One region of the Pseudomonas sp. FFPRI_1 genome, then DNA from elsewhere that is predicted to be linked to it. Evidence: riboswitches for the same ligand, from Rfam matches in the RefSeq annotation. Region 1 holds a riboswitch; the other holds the start of a gene.
What was found. A riboswitch is a leader RNA that binds a small molecule or an ion and turns the genes downstream of it on or off. The one in region 1 is predicted to bind manganese.
Positions count from the first base shown of each region.

Region 2: it holds a riboswitch for manganese, as region 1 does, so the genes downstream of both, ACZ5BO_RS29135 (TMEM165/GDT1 family protein) here and mntP (manganese efflux pump MntP) in region 1, are expected to answer to the same signal.

Region 1 is NZ_AP029168.1:3,480,704-3,492,648, reverse strand. Features, by position in the region: gene ACZ5BO_RS15615 (CaiB/BaiF CoA transferase family protein) at 1-1,161, opposite strand, end outside; gene ACZ5BO_RS15610 (MmgE/PrpD family protein) at 1,194-2,543, opposite strand; gene ACZ5BO_RS15605 (acyl-CoA dehydrogenase family protein) at 2,554-3,717, opposite strand; gene ACZ5BO_RS15600 (HTD2 family dehydratase) at 3,752-4,579, opposite strand; gene ACZ5BO_RS15595 (LysR family transcriptional regulator) at 4,710-5,627, shown strand; gene ACZ5BO_RS15590 (hypothetical protein) at 5,708-6,058, opposite strand; gene ACZ5BO_RS15585 (hypothetical protein) at 6,061-7,776, opposite strand; gene ACZ5BO_RS15580 (GFA family protein) at 7,977-8,465, shown strand; gene ACZ5BO_RS15575 (GNAT family N-acetyltransferase) at 8,659-9,225, shown strand; partial or broken gene ACZ5BO_RS15570 (double zinc ribbon domain-containing protein) at 9,241-9,378, opposite strand; gene mntP (manganese efflux pump MntP) at 9,573-10,145, opposite strand; yybP-ykoY riboswitch at 10,156-10,321, opposite strand; gene ACZ5BO_RS15560 (serine hydrolase domain-containing protein) at 10,507-11,945, shown strand, end outside.
Region 2 is NZ_AP029168.1:6,514,856-6,526,800, forward strand. Features, by position in the region: gene ACZ5BO_RS29115 (AraC family transcriptional regulator) at 1-754, shown strand, start outside; gene ACZ5BO_RS29120 (LysE family transporter) at 738-1,367, opposite strand; gene ACZ5BO_RS29125 (2-hydroxyacid dehydrogenase) at 1,452-2,417, shown strand; gene ACZ5BO_RS29130 (methyltransferase) at 2,449-3,447, shown strand; yybP-ykoY riboswitch at 3,499-3,622, shown strand; gene ACZ5BO_RS29135 (TMEM165/GDT1 family protein) at 3,714-4,298, shown strand; gene ACZ5BO_RS29140 (M48 family metallopeptidase) at 4,384-5,202, opposite strand; partial or broken gene ACZ5BO_RS29145 (HAMP domain-containing protein) at 6,564-6,761, shown strand; gene ACZ5BO_RS29150 (methyl-accepting chemotaxis protein) at 6,873-7,616, shown strand; gene ACZ5BO_RS29155 (SOS response-associated peptidase) at 7,745-8,365, opposite strand; gene ACZ5BO_RS29160 (putative signal transducing protein) at 8,401-8,661, opposite strand; gene ACZ5BO_RS29165 (CPXCG motif-containing cysteine-rich protein) at 8,676-8,858, opposite strand; gene ACZ5BO_RS29170 (1-acyl-sn-glycerol-3-phosphate acyltransferase) at 8,999-10,165, shown strand; gene ACZ5BO_RS29175 (hypothetical protein) at 10,232-10,519, opposite strand; gene ACZ5BO_RS29180 (hypothetical protein) at 10,710-10,916, shown strand; gene ACZ5BO_RS29185 (YajG family lipoprotein) at 11,018-11,602, opposite strand; gene ACZ5BO_RS29190 (hypothetical protein) at 11,809-11,945, shown strand, end outside.

The sequences.
Region 1 (11,945 bases):
CAGGCCCAGTTCGGCGAGGATCGCTGCGCTGTGCTGGCCCAGCGCCGGGACAGCGTCCATGCGCGGTACAAAGGCGCTGTTGCGCGCCGGCGGCAGCAGCGCCGGCAGGCGGCCCGCCGGGCTGTCCACCTGGCGCCAGGCTTCCCGGGCCGCCAGTTGCGGGTGCTGCCACACGCCCTGCATGTCGTTGACCCGGGCGTTGGCGATCTGCGCCTGCTCCAGCCGTTCGATCACCTGGGCCACGCTGAGCCGGGCAAACCCCTCGACAATGATCTGACGCAACGCCGCGCGGTTGGCCGATCGCTTGAAGTTGGCACTGAAGCGCTCATCGGCGGCCAGTTCCGGCAGCTCCAGTACCTTGTCGCAGAACGCCGCCCATTCACGCTCGTTCTGCAGGCCGAGCATCACCGTGCCGCCGTCACCGGCGGGAAACGGGCCGTAGGGATAGATGGTGGAATGGGCTGCCCCGGCCCGCGGCGGCGGCTCGGCCCCCTCGAAGGCGTAGTACATGGGGTAGCCCATCCACTCCACCAAGCTTTCCAGCATGCTGATGTCGATGCGGCTGCCCAGGCCGGTGCGCCCCCGCAGCAGCAGAGCCGAAAGAATCCCGCTGTAGGCGTACATGCCGGCGGCGATGTCGGCAATCGAGCAGCCGGCCTTGGCCATCTGCTCCTCGCCGGGGCCGCCGGTCACCGACAGAAAGCCGCCCTCGCTCTGGATCAGCAGGTCGTAGGCCTTTTTCCGCTCATAGGGGCCGCCTGCGCCATAGCCGGAAATATCGCAGACGATCAGCCGTGGAAAACGCTCATGCAGGGCTTCGAAGGACAGCCCCATGCGCGCCGCCGCCCCCGGTGCGAGGTTCTGCACCAGCACGTCGGCGCCGGCCAGCAGGCTGTCCAGCAAGCCCTCGGCTTCAGGCTGCTTGAGGTCCAGGGTCAGGCTTTCCTTGGAGCGGTTGGTCCACACGAAGTGCGAGGCCAGGCCCTTGACCCGCTGGTCGTAACCCCGGGCGAAATCGCCGCTGCCGGGGCGCTCGACCTTGATCACCCGGGCGCCCAGGTCCGCCAGCTGGCGGGTGCAGAATGGCGCGGCGATGGCGTGCTCCAGGCTGACCACGGTGATGCCGTCCAGGGGCCGTGGCGGTGCTGTGTTGTCAGTCATGTTCGGTCCTCGCCCTGTTGGATGTCGGGCATTCAGAGCAGTGAGTTGAGGTCGGCGGCGTCATGCAGGGCCCAGATCCGGCGGATCAGCTCGGCCCCCTGCTGCGGGGTGCGGGCGCCAGAGAACTGCAGCAGGCGCTGGAACTTGTCTTCCAGCTCGGCCCGGGACAGGCCATTGCCCGGATCACCCTTGGGCTCGTCGATGGCGCCGTGCAGGGTGCGGCCATCCAGGCACTGCACCTCGACCCGGCCCAGCCAGCGCCTCGGATAGGCAGCATCGACTTCAGGGTCCAGTTGCATGCCGACCTTGTCGCGAAACGCCGCGACCCGTGGGTCGTGCAGTGCGTGCTGCTGAAACTCCGGCAGCCCGGCCTTGCCGTGCACCGCAATCAGGCCCAGCACGGTGCCCATGGAGAACTTGGCCTGGTGCACGGTTTGCGGCACTTGCACCCGGCCCAGCACGTCAATGGCGCCCTGGTGGACCCGGGCTTGCACCCGGGCAATCTGCTCGTGCTCCAGGCCCTCGCGCTGCATCAGGGCCAGCAAGGCGTCGGCAGCGGGATGGGTGTGACGGCAGGACGCGTGGAACTTGAACGAGGTCTCCAGCAGCGCCCAGCGACTGCCGAGGCGGTCGCTCAGGCACGCGGGCCTGGCATCACTGGACATGCCGGCGGCCATGCCCTGCTCGCCTTCGAGGATATTGCGCGCGCCGCTCAGGCCGTCCCGGGTCAGGTAGGCGGCCAGCAGGCCATCGGCCGCAGCCTTGGCGGTGTGCAACTGCTTGGAATCGGCGGCGTCGCGCAGAAACTCCCAGAGCCCGGCGGCCTGGGTGCCGGCGCTGCCCAGCAGATTGATGAACTGCTCGGGATCGAACTCCATCAGCTTGCCCACCGCCACTGCGGCCGCCAGGGTGCCGACAGTGGCCGTGGTGTGGAAGATCCGGTAGTGGGAACGGCCCATGAATTCGCCGATGCGAATGCCCGCTTCATAACCGGCCACCGCCGCCAGCAGCAGCTCGCGGCCCGACTTGCCCAGGTCCTGGGCGGCCGCCAGCGCCGCCGGGAACACCACGGTGGCCGGGTGCAATACCGAGCTGTTGTGCAGGTCGTCCTGCTCCACCAGGTGCGATGAAGCCGCGTTGACCAGGGCGGCAAAATACGCCGAACTGCTGCCGCCATTGACCAGGATCGCCGCCGGCCCGGTGGCGGGCCCCATGTGCCGGGCATAGGCCTCGAACAACGGGATCGGATGCGCGCCCCGGGCTGCCAGGGCCGAGCCCAGCCAGTCGAGGAACAGCTCCTCGCTGCGTTGCACCACCGCATCGGGCAGATCGTCGTAGCGCAGGCCGGCCAGGAATCCGGCCAGGTCGTGGGTATGGCTCATCGGGGATTCCTCAGAAGCTTCGGGGCAGCTCGAGCAGGTGCTCGGCCACATAGGACAGGATCAGGTTGGTGGAGATCGGCGCCACCTGGTACAGCCTTGTCTCGCGGAACTTGCGCTCGACGTCGTATTCGCAGGCAAAACCAAAACCACCGTGGGTCTGCAGGCAGGCGTTGGCCGCTTCCCAGGAGGCCTTGGCGGCCAGGTACTTGGCCATGTTGGCGCTGGCCCCGGCGTTACGCCCACTGTCGTATTCCGCGCAGGCACGCCAGCGCATCAGGTCGGCGGCCTCGATCTCGATATGGGCCTCGGCGATGGGAAACTGCACCCCCTGGTTCTGCCCGATGGGCCGGCCGAACACCACCCGATCCCGGGCGTAGGCGCTGGCCTTTTCGATGAACCAGCGGCCATCGCCGATGCACTCGGCGGCGATCAGCGTGCGCTCGGCATTGAGGCCGTCGAGGATGTATTTGAAGCCCTTGCCCTCCTCGCCGATCAGGCTGTCCGCCGGCAGCTCGAGGTTGTCGAAGAACAGTTCGTTGGTCTCGTGGTTGACCATGTTGGCGATGGGTTGCACGGTCAGGCCGTTGCCGATGGCCTCACGCAGGTCGACCAGGAAGATCGACATGCCTTCGGATTTCTTCCTGACCTCGGCCAGGGGCGTGGTGCGCGCCAGCAGGATCATCAGGTCGGAATGCTGGACTCGGGAGATCCACACCTTCTGCCCGTTGATCACGTACTTGTCGCCGTGGCGGATGGCGGTGGTCTTGATCTTGGTGGTGTCGGTGCCGGTGGTGGGTTCGGTGACGCCCATCGATTGCAGGCGCAGTTCGCCGCTGGCGAGCCTGGGCAGGTAGTAGCGCTTCTGCGCTTCGCTGCCGTGACGCAGCAGGGTGAACATGTTGTACATCTGCCCGTGGACGGTGCCGGAGTTGCCGCCGCAGCGGTTAACCTCTTCGAGAATCACCGAGGCTTCGGCCAGGCCCAGGCCGGAGCCGCCGTATTCCACGGGGATCATCGCCGACAGCCAGCCGGCCTCGGTCAGGGCCTTGACGAAGGCTTCGGGAAAGCCCTTGCGTTCGTCGATGGCACGCCAGTAGGCGGCATCGAATTCGCCACACAGGGCACGCACGCCTTCACGAATGGCGTTGAATTGTTCAGGGTCATGGGGGGTCATCAACAGGCTCTCCGTCCCGGGTTGTTGTTGGAATTCAGTCGAATTGCACGGCGCCGCGCTGGGCCAGCCCGGCTTCGTCGCCGGCCCAGAGTTCGGCGTGGCCGGGGGCGCTGATGCGCCCGCCCACCACAAAGGGCTGGGGGGCGATCAAGGGGCGCAGGCCGCGGTAGGCAAAAGCCCGCAGGCGCGCCGCCGGGTTGGCGCGGCAGAAGGCTGCCAGGCTCAGGGTGGCGATCAGCGGGCCGTGCACCACCAGCCCCGGGTAGCCCTCGGTGGCGGTGGCATAGGGCTGGTCGTAATGGATGCGATGGCCGTTGAAGGTCACCGCGCTGTAGCGAAATAGCAGGGTCGGGCTTGGTTCCAGCCTTTCCTGCCAGTCGCCCTCGATCAGTGCCTCGCTGCCCTGCAGTCGCGGTGGGGTTGGCTCGCGGTAGACGATGTCCTGCTCCTCGCGCAGGGCCAGCCGGCCATCCTGGGAATATTCGTGGCAGAGGGTGACGAACAACAGCTTGCCGGTGCGCCCGGCCTTCTCCTCGACCTGGATGATGCGGCTCAGGCAACTGGCCTCGGCGCCGGCGCGCAACGGCTCATGGAACTCCAGGCGACCACCGGCCCACATGCGGTTGCGCCGGTCTGCCGGCGGCAGGAAGCCGCCCCGGGCGGGATGACCGTCCGCCCCCAGGGCCGAGGCCGGTTGTGGTTGCTGAAAGAAGCACCAGTGCCACAGGGGCGGCAGGGCCTCGCCGGGGGCGGGCGTTGCCTGGCCCAGGGTGGCGGCGATGCGCGCCAGCAGGCAGTGGTTGAACGCGTCGTCAATTCGCTGGCTGCGGCCGATCCAGGCACGGGGGTCGATGGCACTCATATAGGCAAGATCCTCATACGCAAGGGTGATGGCGGCCATCATGCAAGGGCCGACCGCGTACCGAGAATTTGCATTTCTATAAACCGGCGTTCGTTTATGCTGAACGCCTTGCGCCCACAGGAGCCCGGACATGCATTTCGATCTGGCGGACCTACGCCTGTTTATCCATATCGCCGAATCCCCCAGCCTGACCCAGGGGGCACGCCGGGCCTTTCTCTCCCCCGCCGCCGCCAGTGCGCGGATCAAGGCCCTGGAAGGCCAGCTCGAAACCCGCCTGCTGTACCGCGACAGCCGCGGCGTGGAGGTCACTCCGGCCGGTGAACGCCTGCTGCAGCACGCGCGACTGATCATGCGCCAGGTGGATTACCTGAAAAGCGAGTTCACTCAGTACGGCGGCGATTCCACCGGGCACATCCGCATCTTCGCCAACACCACGGCGGTCACCGAGTTCCTGCCGGAAATACTCGCAGGCTTCCTGTCCCAGCGCCCAGGGGTCACGGTGGACCTGCAGGAGCGCCTGTCCCGGGACATTGTCCGCGGGGTGCTGGACGGCACCTCGGACATGGGCATCATCGCCGGCCCCGTGGAGGCCGCCGGCCTGCAGGTGCTGCACTTCAGCACCGATCACCTGGTGCTGACGGTGCCGGTGGACCACCCGCTGGCCGCCCAGGCGTCGGTGACCCTGGAACAGACCCTGGATTACCAGCACATCGGCCTGCATGAAGGCAGCACCTTGCTGAGCTTCCTGCGTGAACACGTGGAGCGCCTGGGCAAGCAGTTGTCGCTGCGCATCCAGGTGTCGAGCTTCGAGGCGATCTGCCGCATGGTCGAGGCCGGGGTCGGCATCGGTATCCTTCCCGAGTCCGCCGCACTGCGGCACAGCCGGACCATGCAGCTGGTGACGGTGAAGCTGGATGAGAGCTGGGCGATTCGTGAACGCAGCATCATCGTCCGCGAACTGGAAGCCCTGCCCGGCACCGTGCGGGCGCTGATCGCGACGCTGATGCCAACGGCGCTGCAACCCGCCACCAGCCAGGCTGGCGAGTGAGGCCGGCCACGCCTCGGACACGGCAAGGCCCCAGGGGCTAGTGCCCCCGGGGCATGGCTGAGGTGGTCAGGCTGAAGGCGTTACTGCGGGCAGCCATTGCTGATCCAGGCACTGAGTTCATCGATCTGCGCCTGGGGCATGGAAGGGCCGCCCGGAGGCATCGGGCCGAACGCCCCTTCCGGCCCCCAGTAAGTGCCCGCGGTGCCGCTCAGGGCGTAGATGATGTTCGAGTGGGCGCCATCGCCCTTGCTCAGGATCGGCAGCGCCTGGCCGGTATTGGGATCCTGTACCCCAGGTACGTTGCCGGTGACGAAGGCCTGATAGCTGGTCTGCCAGAAGGCCCCATGGGGAGCCCCCGATATGGGCAGGTTGTTCTGCGCGACGTAGCTGTCGAGAAGGTTCTGCACATCCTTGAAACTGTTGAGCGCCATGCTTATTCCCCTTCGATATGCGGATTGAACAACTGCAGATAACGCACACTGGCGGCCGCGGCCGATTCGGCGCCCGCGGCCTCGGGCAGCCGGACATTGCCGCCCTGCAGGATGAAGCTGAAGTCGTAACCGGCGACCTGGGCGTTGCCATGGCAGCCCATGCAGCCCCCCATGTTCACCCCCTGCACCGCGGAGGTTCTGCTCGGCTGGGAGAACACGTTCGGCGGCGGTGGCGTACCGGCCGCCTGAAAGGAGGTCGGCGCACCGTTGGTGGCAATCCGCCCCCTGAACTGCTGCAGGGTGTAGTCGGTTTCCACCATGATATTGGCCTGGTAGTAAACCCCGCGCCCATGGCTGATATCGGTCCTGGATATCTGCGTGGTGTCGAACGGCTGGGCCTGGACCGAGACCAGCTTGTAGTACAGCCAGGGAGAGTTGCTGATCTTGCGAGCCTGGTTGTAGTCCTGGATCGCCCGATGCGCGGCCTGATTGACCTGCACCACATCCGGGGTGATCGACTCATAGCGCTGGTTGACGCAGATCGGCCCGCCAGACGGTAGCCCGGGTTTGTTCTGCTCCTGAAAATACAGCTGCTTTCCAGGCTTGCAGAAACCGCCACTGGCCTTGACCAACGGCAAGTTGGGTTGCTGGGGAGTCGGTATCCCGTCCTGGTAGTTCAACCTGGGCGTGGTGGGATCGACAGTCGGCGGACGGTTGACGATGGTGCCGTCCTGGTCTTCTACCGCCCGGCCATTGGCCAGCAGGATGTTGTCGGCCTGCTCGAAGGTGGCATAGATGAAGCTCGGGGCGCTGGGGGTCTTCTGGATGATGTGCAGCGCAACCATGGCCCACTGATCCTCGAAATAGCAGAGGCCGCTGTTCGGCGCCTTCTGCCGCTCGTAGAAACGCACGGTCTGCACATGGAATCGCGATGGATTCTCCCCGGGGCCGAGCTTGCGCCAGGCCGACTTGACCTCGATGGTGCCATTGGGAAAGTTGACCCGCGGGCCAGAGGGGAATACCGGCGGCTTCTGCTTGACCGCTGTATTGAAGGCGTTCGCGGCCTGACGCAGCGAGGGGTTGGCGTACCAGTACTGATTGGCCGCCACATAGGCGTATTGCACCTGATTGGCCTTGGCCAGGAAGCGCACCAGCTGGGGCTGGGAGTTGCCGCCGACAGGGGTCGCAGGCGATGCCCCGGCGAACATCTGGTCGAGACCGATCTGGGTGGTTTCGTCGAGGTTGATCCAGGCCGGCTGCCGCACCGGGGCCTGGCCGGCGCAGGCCTCGACCTTGACCGCGTAGTTGTAGGTAGGGGGAAAGTTATAGCCATAGTTGCCCCGCGCCCCGGAGCCCGGATAGCCGGGTGGTCCGACACTGGCGTTGCCATTGCCCGGGAAAATCTCCACCTTGCTGCGGTAGGTCTGCCACACCAGGGGACCGGTCTGGGCACCGAACAACTGCCGGGTATCAGGCACATCGCGCTGCCCGGCCTGGGCCGGCCAGTTGAGGGCAATGAACTCCTGCCAGGCGAACGCCGCAGCCTGGGCCAGGGATGCCTGGGGCGCGCCTCCGGGGATATCGGCGGGCACCGTGGGTGAGATGCTGATGCTCACCGGCGCCGCCTGGGCGAACGCCCCCAGCAGGGCCATGCCACTTCCGAGCACGCCGAGAACGAGCTGCCGTGGGATAGGGTTGCTGCCACGCTGACGGTCCATGTCCTGCCTCCTGGGTATCCTGATCGACAGCGTAGATCAGGGTTTGCGCGGGCCAATACCGGTGAAAAGACCATTAGGCACTAGGGTTAATAGCCAAATGCCTGCACGGTTTTGCCCAGGCCAACCACCGGGCCAGCCCCCGTGCGGCACTGCCAGCGGCTAGGCTTGGGCAGGTTGCTGACGCACTCCCGGAGGTCCCCATGCAACTCGAAGGTTCCTGCCACTGCGGCGCCGTCCGCTTCAGCCTGGACAGCGCCCACCCCTACCCCTATCAACGCTGCTACTGCTCGATCTGCCGCAAGACCCAGGGCGGCGGCGGTTATGCCATCAACCTCGGCGGCGATGCCGCCAGCCTCAAGGTTCAGGGCCGCCGTCACATCAGCGTCTATCGGGCATTGATCAAGCAGCCCGGGGCCCACCGGGCCCGACGCAGCAGCGCCGAGCGGCATTTCTGCAGCCTCTGCGGCTCGGGACTGTGGCTGTTCAGCCCGCAGTGGCCGGAGTTGATCCACCCCTTTGCCTCGGCCATCGACACGCCCTTGCCGGTGCCGCCGGAGCACACCCACCTGATGCTCGATTCCAGGGCGCCCTGGGTGGAGATCGACTGGCACCCCCATGACCTGCAGTTCGAGCACTACCCCGAGGAGTCCATCGCGCAATGGCATGCGCGCCTGGATCTGCAGCGATAAGGGGCCGCCCCGACGGTGCTGCGCCGGTTTGCCGCACCCGGCCAAAGGGCCGGCCCAGAAGGCGCGGAACCTGACCGGTGATCGCCAGCGGGCCGGTGACAGCGCAGATATTGATGTCGGTCAAGGGTGTGCCTCGCCTGCGGGGTGAAGCTCTAGGCAATTGCTCGCCCTTTGGTTTTCCGGAGACTTGATCATGTCCAGCAGCGCTCTCGATATCCTCGTCCAACCGCCCTTCCCGGCACAGCAAGGCCAATACTGGATCGACGCCTTGAGCGATGGCAGCCATGTGCTGATCCGTCCGCTACGGCCCCAGGACCGGGAGCGCGAGAAAGCCTTTATCGAAAACCTCTCCCCGGTGACCCGGCACCAGCGTTTTCTCGGTGAGATCAAGGAAGTCGGCGAGCAACTGCTCGATCAGCTGATGGATGTCGGCACTCCGCAACGAGTCGCCTACGTGGCCCTGGTGCACGACAACGGCGAGCTGCGGGAAGTCGGTATCAGCCGCTACGCCCAGGTCGACGACCAGCCTTGGCGCTGCGAATTCGCCGTGACCATCGCCGATGAATGGCAAGGCAAGGGGCTTGGGGCGCTGCTGATGCAGCACCTGATCGACGAAGCCCGGCACAATGGTTTCCAGCAGTTGTATTCGGTGGACGCCGCGTCCAACTACAGCATGCGCCGGCTGGCGAAAGTTCTCGGCATGCGCAGCGCCATCGATCCCGACGACGCCACCCAGGTGATCCACAGCCTAGCCCTGTAGCCGCTGCGCCGCGCCTCAGCCCGAGGCGCGGCCGCACTGCCCGCAGAACCGCGCCCCGGCGGCCAGTGGCGTACCGCATTGGGCACAGCCCGCCGCCACCAAAGACGCCGCGCATTGCTGGCAGAACCGCGCGGATGCCGGGTTCAGCGCCCGGCATTGCGGGCAAGGACTGCCCCCTTGTGTGGAGGCCCCGGCGCCGTGATGACCGCCCCGGGAACCGCCGTGACCACCATGCCCGCCGCCATGCCCAGCGCCATGCTGCCCCGCCAACAACCGCTTGAAAAAACCCATGTCGATCACTCCACTGTGCTGTGATCGCCAGTAAAAACCCTGTAGCTACTACAGAGTCAAGCCATTGCGCTCAGGTGCTCGTAGAGAATCCCCGAGCCGACAATGATCAGCACCAGGCCGCCCAGCACTTCTGCACGCTGCCCCATCACCGTGCCAATAGCCCGGCCGAGCATCACGCCCAGGGTGACCATGGTCATGGTCGCCAGGCCAATGGCAGCCGCCGCCACCCAGATGTTCACGTCGACGAAGGCCAGGCCCACCCCCACGGCCAGGGCATCGATGCTGGTGGCAAAACCGGTGGCGGCCAGCAGCCAGAAGCCCTGCTTGCGTGGTGCCTCTTCTTCGGCTTCGGTTTCCAGGCGCAGGCCGTTGCAGATCATGTGCAGGCCCAGTACCAGCAGCAGGCCGAAGGCTATCCAGTGGTCCCAATGGGACACCCATTGGCTTGCGGCCTGGCCGATGAACCAACCCACCACCGGGGTGATGGCTTCAATGACGCCGAAGATCAAGCCAATGCGCAAAGCTTGCAGCAGGCGTGGCTTGAGCATGGCCGAGCCCTTGCCCACCGCGGCGGCGAAGGCATCGGTGGACATGGCAAAGGCGAGGAAAATGATCGAGGCTGGGTTCACGTTGAGTCTTCCGGTCGGGCTTGAGTCCACGACATGCCCACGCGCCCGACTTCAGCGCAGGTATGTCGATGGTCTCACCAACCGAAACGGTGCCCGTACCACGGCAGGTTGCCGAGAGTGTTGATACGGGCGCCACCGCGGTGCGCGGTGGCAGGTTACTCCCCAAAGAGACGCGCAGCTTACCCGGGCATTTGTGAAAATTTCATCAGCGCCTCGCCACGTCAGCTCCAGGCACCAGGGGCTGGCGGCGTGAGCGCTATCGGGGCTTAACACTCTTTGACAGTTTCCCGACAAAGCTGCCAAAGACTGCTGCGCCGCCCTTCCCTAGCATCCGCACATCCAATTGGCCCTCGGGTGCTGCATGTCCCGCAAACGTCTCGGCCTGCCGCTGGTGGGCCTGCTCTTGAGCAACCTTGGCTGCAACGGCCAGCCGCCGGCGCCGCCGCCCATCGCACCCGGTGATTACGCCAGCATCATCGGCTACCTGAAGCAGTACATCCCGCAGCAGATGGCCGAGCACCAGGTGCCAGGACTGTCGATTGCCCTGGTGGACGGCCAGCAACTGATCTGGGCCCGGGGCTTTGGCTTCGCCGACCAGGCCCGGGGCCTGCAAGTGACCGAGAACACGGCCTTTCGCGCCGGCGCCCTGTCGCAGTTGCTGACCGCCACCGCGGTGATGCAACTGGTGGAGCAAGGGCGCCTGCAGCTGGACGCGCCGCTGCAGGACACCCTCAGGGAGTTCTATGTGCGCTCGCGTTTCCACGAGGACCAGGATGCCGCCGACCGGGCGGTAACCCTGCGCCGCCTGCTCAGCCACCAGGGCGGCATTCCCAGCGAATACCTGCGCGACGCACATCGGCCCGACGCCCTCGATGAACTGCCGAGAAAGCTCAGCGGGCTTTGGCTGAGCAACGCCCCGGGGACCCAGACCGCCTACTCCAATCTCGGTTATGCCTTGCTCGGGGCAGCGGTGGAGCGCAGCAGCGGCGTGGATTTCGAACAGCAATTGCAGAAGAGCCTGCTGCGCCCGCTGGGCATGAGCCAGTCGAGTTTCGTCGGTGACAGCCGCACCCAGCCTTACCGGGCAAGGGGCTACGAAGACGGCGCGAGCAGCGATGCCCTGGTCCGCGACCTTTCCGCCCAGGGCTTGTGGACCAGCCCGCGGGACCTGAGCCGCTACCTGCGCATGCTGTTCGCCCAGGGCCGGTACCAGGACCGGCAGTTGCTGTCAGCGGCCTCCATCAACGAAATGGTCCGCGCGCAGAACGCCGGCAACCCGCTGGATTTCGACTGTCAGGTAGGCCTGGGCTGGTTCCTGTCGCCCTGCGGCGAGGAGTGGGTCCGGCCGGGTATCCGTACCTGGCGGCACAGCGGCTTTGGCGCAGGGTTCCATGCCCAGGTCAGTGTGCTGGCCGAGCAGCAGCTGGCGGTGATCGTGATGAGCAATGCCAACAGCGGCGAGGCCCTGGCCCAACCCCTGGTGCCCCAGGTTCTGCGCATGCTGTTGCAGGCCCACGGCAGCTCGGCACAGCCACCGCCGGCCACAGCCCCGCAGGCCAAGCGCCGGCGGGTTCCGGAAGCCGCGGATCGCCATCTGCTGGCGGGTTTCTACGCCACCCGCTGGGGCGTGCTGCGGATTCGCGACCAGCACCGACGCCTGTACGCCGAGCTGGCTGGCGAGCGCTACGAGCTGCTGCGCGACGAACAGGGCTGGCTGCGGGTGCGCAAAAGGTTGCTCGGGCTCTGGAATCAGGACCTCGGCCCTCTGGGCCAACTGCAACTGGACGTGATGAAGGTCCA
Region 2 (11,945 bases), 3.0 Mb from region 1:
CCATGGCCCGGTCAGTGCCTACCCCCGGGATTACCCCAATACCGCGCATCAGCAACTGCACTGCCACCGTGAGGCGCAGTTTCTCTATGCCGCCTGCGGCACCATGCGCGTGGTCAGCGCTCAAGGCGCCTGGGTGATCCCGCCAAGCCGCGCGGTGTGGATCCCGCCGTTGGTGGAGCATGAGATTTTCATGGTTGGTGAAGTGCGCATGCGCTCTCTGTTCATCGACCCGGAACTGTCGCCACCCTCGTTACGCCAATGCTGTGTGCTGGCAGTCACGCCGTTGCTCCGGGAGTTGATCCTGCGAGCCGTGCAAGGTCCGCGACAGGCGGAGAACCCGTTGATCCAGCAATTGATGCTGGAAGAAATCGCCGCCCTGGAAAACCTTCCGCTGCACATTCCCATGCCCCAGGACCGGCGCTTGCAAGCCATCTGCCGAACCTTGCTACAGACCCCGGACCACCCCCATACCCTGGAAGACTGGGCGCAGCAGGTCGGCGCCAGCTCACGAACCCTGGCGCGGCTGTTCCAGCAGCAGATGCAGATGAATTTCAATGCCTGGCGCCAGCAGGTGCGCCTGATGGAAGCCTTGCCACGCCTGCTCGCCGGGGAAAGCGTGCACAGCGTGGCCGACTCGTTGGGATACGGCAGCACCCGGGCCTTCAGCGCGATGTTCTGCCGTTTGCTGGGGGACACGCCACGGCATTACGTGGCGACCCTGAATCAACTCAGCGAGATCAATGCATCTCGGTGAAGGCCAGCTTCACGCCGATGGCGATCAGCACGGCGCCCATGGTGCGGTCGAACCAGTGGCCCATGCGGGCAAAGCCGGCGCGCACCCGCTGCTGACTGAAGAGCATGGCCACCAGGCAGAACCACACGGCGGTGGCCACCGCCAGGTACACGCCATAACCGGCCTGAATCGCCAACGGCGTGTGCGGGTTGATCACTACGGTGAACAGCGAAAGGAAGAACAGGGTCGCCTTGGGGTTCAGGCCATTGGTCACGAAGCCCGAGGTGAAGGCACCACGCGCGGTGCGAATCCCGGCCTCCTTGTGCAGGTCGTCCGCCGCCGGTTTGGCTGGCTGGGCCCGCAGGGCCTTGTAGCCGATGTACAGCAGATACGCCGCCGCCAGCCACTTCAGAGCATTGAACAGCACGATGGACTGGGAAACGATCAGGCCAATCCCCAGCAGCGAATAACCCACGTGCAGGAAGATCGCGCAGCCCACGCCAAGGGCTGTCCAGGTTCCGGCGCGACGGCCGTGGGTCACGCTCTCGCGCACTACCACGGCAAAGTCCGGGCCCGGGCTGGCCACCGCCAGCAGGTGAATGAGGGCAACGGTCAAGAACTCGGTGAAGTACATGCAGGCTCCTGTGTATGTCTAATTATTTCATCTGTTAGGCTCGGCAGATTACGCCTTAGATCCTTCGTGCAAAAGGTACAGTTCATGACCAACAATCGCCGCGCCGTCTTCCTCGATCACCGCTCACTGGACCTGGGCGACCTGGATCTGGGGGCGCTGCATGACAGTTTCGACACCTTGCACCTGCATGCCCACAGCAGCACAGAGCAGGTCGCTGAACGCCTGCAGGGCGCCCAGATCGCCATCAGCAACAAGGTCGCACTGAACGCCGAGACCCTGGCCGCCTGCCCCGACCTGCGGCTGATCCTGGTGGCCGCTACCGGCACCAACAATATCGACCTGGCTGCGGCCCGCAGCCAGGGCATCATCGTCAGCAATTGCCAGGGCTACGGCACCCCATCGGTGGCCCAGCACACCCTGATGCTGCTGCTCAACCTGGCCACACGGGTCGCCGACTACCAGCAGGCGGTGGCAGCGGGCCGCTGGCAGCAAGCACAACAGTTCTGCCTGCTGGACTTCCCGATTATCGAGCTGGCGGGCAAGACCCTGGGCCTGCTGGGCAATGGCGAGCTGGGCGGCGCCGTATCCCGCCTGGCCGAAGCCTTCGGCATGCGTGTGCTGCTGGGGCAGATCCCCGGCCGCCCGGCCCGGCCGGATCGCGTTCCCCTGGAGGACCTGCTGCCTCAGGTGGATGCCCTGACCCTGCACTGCCCACTCAATGAACATACCCGCAACTTTATCGCGGCCCGGGAACTGGCCCTGCTCAAGCCCGGAGCGCTGGTGGTCAACACCGCCCGTGGCGGCCTGATTGACGAGCAGGCCCTGGCCGACGCACTGCGCAGCGGTCACTTGGGCGGTGCCGCCACCGATGTCCTGACGGTCGAGCCGCCTTCTGCCGGCAATCCGCTGCTGGCTAGCGACATCCCGCGCCTGATCGTGACCCCGCACAATGCCTGGGGCAGCCGCGAAGCCCGCCAGCGAATCGTTGGCCAACTGACGGAAAATGCCCGGGGGTTCTTCAGTGGTGCCCCGCTACGGGTCGTGAGTTGATAAACTTCGCCACTTTTTTCGGGTGCGGATCATGGACACACGCAGTGAAGTGCTGCTACGCCAGGCTGAATTGTTTCAAGGCTCACTGTTGCTGGCCGGCCTGGCCGCGGACGACTTGCTCGGCCGCCTGCCCAATGCCCGGGGCTGGAGCTGGCACGCCGGTGACCAGGCGGCCCTGGAAGCACGCTTTCCCGGACGCAGCCATTTTGGGGTGAACGCTCCGGCGCACGCCTTCGACAGTGCAGTGCTGTTCCTGCCCAAGTCCAAGGACCTTACCGACTACCTGCTCAACGCCCTGGCCTCGCGCCTGGCCGGCCGCGTGCTGTACCTGGTCGGGGAAAAACGCAGTGGCGTGGAAAGCGCCGCCAAGCAACTCAATCCCTTCGGCAAACCGCGCAAGCTCGACAGCGCGCGGCACTGCCAGTTGTGGCAGGTCACCGTGGCCAGCGCCCCCGAAGCGGTGCCTCTGGAAAGCCTGGCCCAGGAGTATGAGTTGCCCCTGGCCGAAGGGCCGTTGAAGGTCATCAGCCTGCCCGGGGTGTTCAGCCACGGACGCCTGGATCGTGGCACCGCGCTGTTGCTGGAGCACCTGGACCATCTGCCCGACGGTCATGTGCTGGACTTCGGCTGCGGCGCTGGAGTGCTGGGGGCCACCGTGAAACGCCGCTACCCGCACAACACCGTGACCTTGCTGGATGTCGATGCCTTCGCCGCCGCCAGCAGCCGCCTGACCCTGGCTGCCAACGGTCTGGAAGCCGAGGTGCTGACTGGTGACGGCATCGACGCCGCGCCCATGGGCCTGAACGGCATCCTGACCAATCCACCCTTCCATACCGGGGTCCACACCGACTACCAAGCCACGGAAAACTTGCTGCGAAAAGCAGCCAAACACCTGTTAAAAGGTGGCGAACTCCGGGTAGTCGCCAACAGTTTCCTGCGCTACCAGCCGCTGATCGAAGAGCACCTCGGCCCCTGCGCGATCAAGGCCGAAGGCCAGGGCTTCCGGATTTATCGGGCCAAGCGCGGCTGACAGGCTTTTTCACAAACAAGGCTTGCCGAAAGGATTTTGCCTAGGCAGAATCCGCTCCGTCCTAGGGGAGTAGTCTCCCACGAGCGCCACGCTCGTCCGGCATGCGTCAACATACTTGGTCAACAGACCATGGCGCATGCGACCCAAGAGTCCGCACAGACGGACCGCAGGGTTTGACAAGACCTATGACACGCACACCTTACCCGGGGCGGGAAGGCTGTACGTGTCATAGCCGTGTCGACCCGCCCCTTAGGAAAACCCTGATGATGCTGGACTCCCTACTCGTTCCCACCGCAATCGTTGCCTTGGCCGAAATCGGCGACAAGACGCAACTGCTTGCCCTGATTCTTGCCGCGCGCTTTCGCAAACCCTGGCCAATCATCGCCGGCATCGTCGCCGCGACCCTGGCCAACCATGCGGCCGCTGGCGCGGTAGGTGCCTGGTTTGGCAGCTTCTTCTCGGACGCGACCCTGCATTGGATTCTCGCCGCCAGCTTCACCGCCACTGCGCTGTGGACCCTGGTTCCGGACAAAATGGATGACGACGAAGCCACTACCGCCCGCAAGTTCGGCCCCTTCCTGACCACCCTGATCGCCTTCTTCCTGGCGGAAATCGGTGACAAGACCCAGGTCGCCACGGTGATGCTGGCCGCGCAGTATCCGGACCTGTGGCTGGTGATCATCGGCACCACCCTGGGCATGCTGATCGCCAACGTACCGGTGGTCCTGGCTGGCAACTTCGCGGCAGACAAACTGCCCCTGACCCTGATTCGTCGCCTGGCGGCATCGGCCTTTGTGATCCTCGCCGTGGTGGCGGTGTACAAGGCCATGCAGAGCAGCGGCTGGCTGTAAATGAAAACGCCGGCCAGCGGCCCCCTACGCAACCCGTAGGAGCCGGCTGGCCGGCGAAAGCGTCATTGACAATGACGCGAAGGGATCAAGACTTCTTGGCCGCCTCATACAACGGCATCACCTTGGGGATCGCCGCCTGCAAGGAGGCGATACGGCTGGTGGAAGCCGGGTGAGTGCTCATGAACTCGGGCGGTGCGGAACCTCCTGCAGCCTGGCCCATCTTGTTCCACAGGCTGATGGCCGCGTTCGGGTTGTAACCGGCACGGGCGGCCAGTTCCAGACCGATCAGGTCCGCTTCGTTTTCGTTCTCGCGGCTGTTGGGCAGGGTCATCAACAGGTTGACCCCGTTGTCGCCCAGGGCAACGGTCTCTTGCGGCACGCCGAACAGGGTCGCGATCTGTTTGCCGGCACCCACGGCGTACTGCTTGGACATCGCCTCACGACCATGCTCACGCAGGGCGTGGGCAATTTCATGCCCCATGACCGCAGCGATTTCATCATCGGTCAGCTTCAGCTTCTCGATCAGGCCGGAGTAGAAAATGATCTTGCCGCCAGGACCGCAGTTGGCGTTGAGCTCGTCGCTCTTGATCAGGTTGACTTCCCATTTCCACTGCGCGCAGTCGGGACGGAAGGTCGGTGCCTGGGCGATCAGGCGATTGGCAATGACCTGCAGGCGCTTGGCATTGGCGCTGGTCTTGTCCAGGACGCCCTGGCTGCTGGCCTCACCCAGGGTCTCCTGGTAGGACTGAGCGTAGGACTGATTGACTTCAGCGCTGGACACCATGCTGAACATGGACTGCTTGCGATCCACACCCACTACGCCACCGCTGGTGGTATTGACCGTTTCACAACCGCTGAGCAGTACTGCTGCACTCAATGCACAAACAACCAACGACTTCTTCATCATGAAACCTCCCTGAAAACGTGGCGCGTATCCTAAGGGCGGAACTGTATCCGCGCCAGATGCAAAACGGACTATTGGTCGCAATTGGGATACACACCCGCCCTGCAGCAAAAAATTCATATCCGCCTGCAACCCGCCCGCGACCAGCCCCTCCCCTCGCCAATAGCGACATCCACCTCTGCAAAACAGTCATTTTTCCAATCAAGGCTAATGGCCAGCGTGGCGGCGGCCGATACAGCTCGGCAGACCTAAATTCCTGCGCCGGAGCCTCTATGAAGTTCAAGTCGATCCAGTTTTCTGTGGCCGCACTGGCCGGAGCCATCGTCCTCAGCGTGGTTGCAGCCCTGGTGCTGTATGCCCTGTTCTCCGGGGCCAGGACCCAGGAAATGGTGCAACAACGGACCCAGACCCAGTTCGAGCAAGTCATCGAACAGCGCCTGAGCGGCCTGGCCCAGACCCAGGTCAGCCAGATCCAGCGGGAACTGGAAGCGCCATTGCTGATTGCCGGCGGCCTGGTGCGAGTCAACGCCCTGATGGGCAGCCAGGACTCCCGCGGCCAGGCGCAGCTGAACCTGAGCCGTGAGCAGGTGATCGCCCTGATCAAGGAAAACGTCACCCAGAACCCGAAGATCCTCGGCGCCTACATCGGCTGGGAACCCAATGCCATCGACCACAACGACGCCGCCTACATCGGCACTTCGGTGGTCGGTATCGATGCGGCCAACGGCCGCTTCCTGCCCTGGTGGTTCCGCAACCAGGACGCCAGCCTGGGCCTGGACAAGCTGGCCGACGTCAACGACCAGACGGTTCTGTCCACCGGCGTGCGAGCCAGCGAGTACTACCTGTGCTCCAAGGAAAGCCTCAAGCCCTGCGTGATCGACCCGGCGCCCTACAAGGTCGGCGACAAGGTGGTGATGCTCGCCTCCTTTATTCAGCCCATCCTGCTCGACGGCAAGTTCCAGGGCATCGTCGGTGCCGACCTCTCGGTGAACTTCATCCAGGACATGCTGGTGGCGGCCAATCAGAAGCTCTACAGCGGCGCCGGAGAAATGGCCCTGATCGGCGGCAATGGTCGCCTGGTGGCCTACACCAAGGATTCGAGCAAGTTCGGCGAAAAAGTCAGCGACGTGCTCAACAGCGACACCGTCGCCAAACTGTCCAGCCTCAAGCGCGGCGAAGTGACCTATGACGTCGATCAGGCCGACGACATCATCAGCCTGTACCTGCCCTTCGGCATCGGCCAGACCGATGCGCACTGGACCCTGATGCTGCAGTTGCCGCTGAACGCGGTGATGGCCGACTTGAACAAATTGCAGAGCGATCTGGCCGAGCAGCGCAAGGCTGACACCTTCGGCATGGCCATGGTCGGCCTGGTGATCGCCGGCATCGGCCTGCTGGTGATCTGGCTGGTGGGGCACGGCATTGCCCGGCCACTGCGGCAGATGGTGGCCATGCTCGACGATATCGCCCAGGGCGAAGGCGACCTGACCCGGCGCCTGAGCAGTGACCGTGCCGATGAACTGGGCTCCATCGCCAAGGGCTTCAACACCTTCCTGGCCAAGCTGCAGGCGATGATCAGCCAGGTGGTGACCTCGGTACAGAGCGTCAGCGACTCCTCGGAACACACCGCCGACATTGCCATCCGCACCAACCAGGGCGTGCACAAGCAGATGGTGGAAATCGACCAGGTGGCTACCGCGGTCCACGAGATGACCGCCACCGCCCAGGACGTGGCACGCAACGCGACCCAGGCCGCGCAAGCGGCCAGCCATGCCGACCAGGCTGCGAGCCAGGGCATGCAGATCGTGCGCGACACCTCCAGCGCCATTGGCGCCCTGGCCGAGGAAATCGGCCGTGCGGTGGGCGTGGTGCAGACACTCGCCAAGGACAGCGAGAACATCAACGCCATCCTCATTGCCATTCGCGGCATCGCCGAGCAGACCAACCTGCTGGCCCTCAACGCGGCAATCGAAGCCGCTCGGGCCGGCGAGCAAGGTCGGGGCTTCGCCGTAGTCGCTGACGAGGTGCGCAACCTGGCGCAGAAAACCCAGCAGGCCACCGAAGAAATCCAGTCGATGATCCAGCAGTTGCAACAGGGCACCCGGGAAGTGGTGCGGGTCATGGAGGACAGCCAGCACAAGACCGACCAGAGTGTGGAACACGCGGCCAAGGCAGCCCAGGCCCTGGAAACCATCACCCAGGCGGTGTCGGTGATCAATGACATGAATACCCAGATCGCCAGTGCCGCCGAGGAACAGAGCGCGGTGGCCGAGGACATCAACCGCAACGTGATCAATATCGGCCAGGTGGCCAACGAGGTGGCCGGCGGAGCGGATGAGTCCAGCGCGGCCAGCGCCGGGCTGACCAAGCTGGCGGAGCAGCAACGGCGCCTGATCAATCAGTTCAAGGTGTAATCAAGGAGCTGTAGGAGCCGGCTTGCCGGCGAAAGCGATCTTGGCCTGGGCAGGAAACCAGAGGGCCTCTTCGCTGGCAAGCCAGCTCCTACAGCCAGCTCCTGCAGCCAGCTCCTGCCGTTGATGCTTCAGGCGGGGGTCAGGCACTCGGGACCGTTGAGCTTGGGATCGTTCACCAGATTGGCCAGCACCCGCTCACGCAAGGTGGCAGGTGGACTGGCCAGCAGGGCTTGCAGTGCGTGCAGGGGTGTCTCGGGGTCGAGCCAGATGTCCTGGGCAGCGGCATCGAGAATCAGCGGGCGCCGCAGGTTCGATGCGGCCTGGGTCACCACCGCGGTGCTCAACCAGACCTGCTCTTGCACCGGATAGGCCTCCCAGATCGCCGCAAAGAAGATCGATGCCCCTTCTCCTGGCGTCAGCCAGTAAGGCCGCTTGCGGCTACCGCCGCGCCACTCGTAGAAACCATTGGCCGGCAACAGGCAGCGGCGCTCACGGAACGCCTGGCGAAACATCGGCTGCTCGGCCAGGGTTTCCGCCCGGGCATGGGCGGGGGTGCGCGACAGGTCCGTCAACCAGGGCGGGGTCAGGCCCCAGCGGGCCCGGGCCAAAGTCCGCTGGCCGTGCTCCGCGCGCTGGATCAGCACCGAATCATTGGGCGAGATATTCCACTGCGCCTGCTGGTCCGCGGGAAATCCCGGCAAGGCCGCAAACGCGGGGTTCCAGCGAAACAGCGCATAACGTCCACACATGGGGCAATACAACTCTCGGCAAATCGGCGCTCAGCCTAACAGACCAGCACCCCGGCAAAACTGTCCGGTTCTTCAAAGGGTAACGGCAGGGCGGCATTGTACGCAGCGATCAGCTCCCGCGCCTGTTGCGCCTGGTGATTTTCCACCGACAGTCCCAACAGCCCGAACAACGGCAACTCCCCTGCCCCACCCAGCAGGTCGCGCCCCTGCAGGTGGGCCTCGATGCCCTCACTGGCCAGCATGCTCTGGAGCAACTCGCCTTCCATCAGGTTTTCCGGCTCGTAGATGCGCTGCATAAAGGCCGCTCCCCTCAGTCGTTTTCACTGCGAACGTCGAGCATCCATTCCTGACCATCGGTTTGCAGGTGGAACACAATGGGCCGGCAGCACACCGGGCAGTCTTCGATATAGGTCTGATCGCCGGCGGACAGGTCGAGCACGGCTTCCGCCTGTTCGCCGCAGTAAGGGCATTGGTAATGGTCGGTTTCCAGCATCGCCGTCTCCAGAGTGACTTATGCGTATAATCGCCGGTCTATTTGCAGGGCTTTTTTTGTTTGAGCTGATTTTTCAGACCGTGCCCGGCCTTTTTTCGATCCGAACCTTTTCTTACCCTAGCCGTTTCTAACAAGAGAGCATGATGGGCGAATTCGATGCCATCCGACCTTACCACGACAGCGAAGTACCAGCGGTGCTGGCCCGGCTGCTCAGCGACAAGGCGTTTCTAGATATCCTCACCCACTTCCGCTTCCCGCGTTTTGCCAACACCCTGGGCTGGCTGCTCAAACCCCTGATTGCCCATCGCCTGCGCCGCGAGTTCGCCGGAGTGACTTCGGTGGCCACGCTGCAGGACAAGGTCGAGTTCTATGTCGATCACACCATCGAGCGGGCCACCGACGGCGTGACCTACACCGGCGTCGAGCAATTCAAGTCGGGGACCGCCTATTTGTTCCTGGCCAACCACCGCGACATCGTCATGGACCCCGCCTTCGTCAACTATGCGGTGTACCACGCCGGCCTGCCGACGCCACGCATCGCCATCGGCGACAACCTGCTGCAGAAGCCGTTCGTCAGCGACCTGATGCGCCTGAACAAGAGTTTCATCGTCCACCGCTCCATCAGCGGTCGACGGGAAAAGCTCGCGGCCTATCAACTGCTTTCGGCCTATATCAACCATTCGATCCGCAACGACGTCCAGTCGATCTGGATTGCCCAGGCCGAAGGCCGGGCCAAGGATGGCGACGATCGCACCGAGTCGGCGATCCTCAAGATGTTCCACATGAGCCGCAAGGACGAGCCCTTCGGCGAAGTCATCCAGTCGCTGAACCTGACTCCGGTGTCCATCAGCTACGAATACGACCCCTGCGACCAGGCCAAGGCCCGGGAGCTGTACATCCGCGCCACCACCGGCAGCTACACCAAGGCGCCAGGGGAGGATGACGTGAGCATCGCCAAGGGCATCACCGGGTACAAGGGTCGGGTCCACGTGAACTTCGCCGCCCCCATCAGCGAACTGTTCGAGGACACCAAGCAGTTGGCCGTGGAAATGGACCGGCAGATTCTCGGCGGTTATCGGCTGTTCCCGGTGCACTACCTGGCGTATGCCCAGTGGGACGCCGCCGACCCGCAACTGCAGGTGCCGACCGCAGCCCAAGTATTCCCGGCGCAAGAACTGGCCAAGGCCAAGGAAGAGTGGCAACGCCGGCTGGACGCCTGCCCAGCGGAGCATCGCCCCTACCTGGTGCTGCAATATGCCAATCCGGTACGCAATCAGTACCGGGTCAAGGCCGGCCTGCCCCTGTAACGGCAGCAGCACCTAGCACAACGGCGCCTTCGGGCGCCGTTGTCATATCTGTCGTACGGGACGGGATCAGAAACGCGTGCTGATCCAGGACACCAGCAACGCCAGCCCCAGGCAGGCAAAGCCAAAGCGGTAGAAGAACCGATTGATGCGCAGGGTGGCCGGATCGAGCATCAGCAGAGGCTGATCCATTGCCCGACCTTCGCTTTGCAGCGCCAGGTTGGCCAGGGCCCGGCGCTCACGACGGCGGGTGGCGTGCAGCAGCCAACTGCCCGGACAGGCGAGCAGCAAGGCGAGAAGATTGATCAGTTTGGCGGGGTGGGCGTTGAACATCGACCAGATCAGTTGCAGCGACATCATGAACCTCGAGTGAAACCTGTAGTCGGGCCATCGAGTGCACCCGCGGCGCGGATTCTACTCAATCCGCGGAAAATCACGCGGGCCTTTCCGACCAGTAACGAGGCGCCGGTCCATTAATTTAGAACGTCATCCTTTCGTCATCTAAACAGGACAGTCTGTCGCCCCTCGATGCCCCACGGAGCTTGTCATGCTGCACGCAGAAAACCAGGATCGCCTCTACCTGATCGCCCCCAGCGAGGAACAGCAGGCGCTGGTGGGCGCTCTGGCCTTCAACGTTCAGGACCGGCATTGGCTGGTGTATTGCGCCCTGGGCGGGCATCAGCACGCGGACCTGCCGGAGACCGATCTGCTGACGGGGGTCAGCATCCTGGACCTCTACGTCGAGGCGGCCTGAAACGCAGCCATGAAAAAGCCCGGCCGCCCATCAGCGAGCCGGGCTTTTTAGTGGCTGGGCGCAACGCCGGTCAACCCTGGCGCCTCCTCCCAGGCCTGGGCTTATTCGCCGAGGATCTGACCGACGGTCGGGTCCTTGAACAGACGGGTCAGCGCATCGCTGAGTACGTCACTCACCAGCTTGGTATTGGTGTCCTGGTTAGGCGCCATGCCGAAACGCTGGTCCAGGGAGGCGCCGTAACGGCCACTGTAGCGACGGTTGGCGTTCTGCACATCGGAGCGGAAGGTCGCGCCGATGGTCGCCTCGGTCACGTACAGGCCTTCCTTGGGCGACTGGTACTTGAGCTCGGCCAGGGTTACGGTCAACTGCGGAGCGTTGCCACCCGCGGCCGTCGGGGTGAAGCCCAGCAAGCGTACCGCTGCTTCGGCCTGGGCCTGCAGCTTGGGCAGGATTTGCGCGCTTTGCACGGTGATCGCGCTGGTTTCCGGGTACAGGCCACCGCGGGTCCCCAGGGTCGGCGATGGGCGGCCATCAACCACTTTCACCACCACCGGCTGCCCGTGCCCCACAGGCGCCAGCTGGGTCGTGAGCTTCGGCTCCGGGCTGAGTTGTTGCGGACTGTGGGCGCAACCCACCAGCGACAGGCTGGTCACAGTGATCAAACCGAACAACAGGCGTTGCAACATGCTCATCTCTCCAGGAATCAGGCACAAACCGGCCCGCAGTATAGCGGTGCACACCGGCGGCAAACCAGCATCAGGCAGGACTTAGTCACGACTCAGACAGGTCCCGTACAAGCGGGTTCCTGTAACCTGCCGTTCACTCGCAATACATCATGATGTAACGGCCCGAAGAGATCCTTATCGTCATTGATACAACCAGGTGCCTGGCCATGAACTTCCTTCGCTCCCTGTTCGCCCCGCGTCAGCCATTTCGCAGCTTCGCCCTGCTCGACAGCCAGGGCCGCTGCCAGGCCTTCAAGCACAGCCCGCTGCCGCCGGTGGGGGATGGCTGGGTGGAAATAGAGGA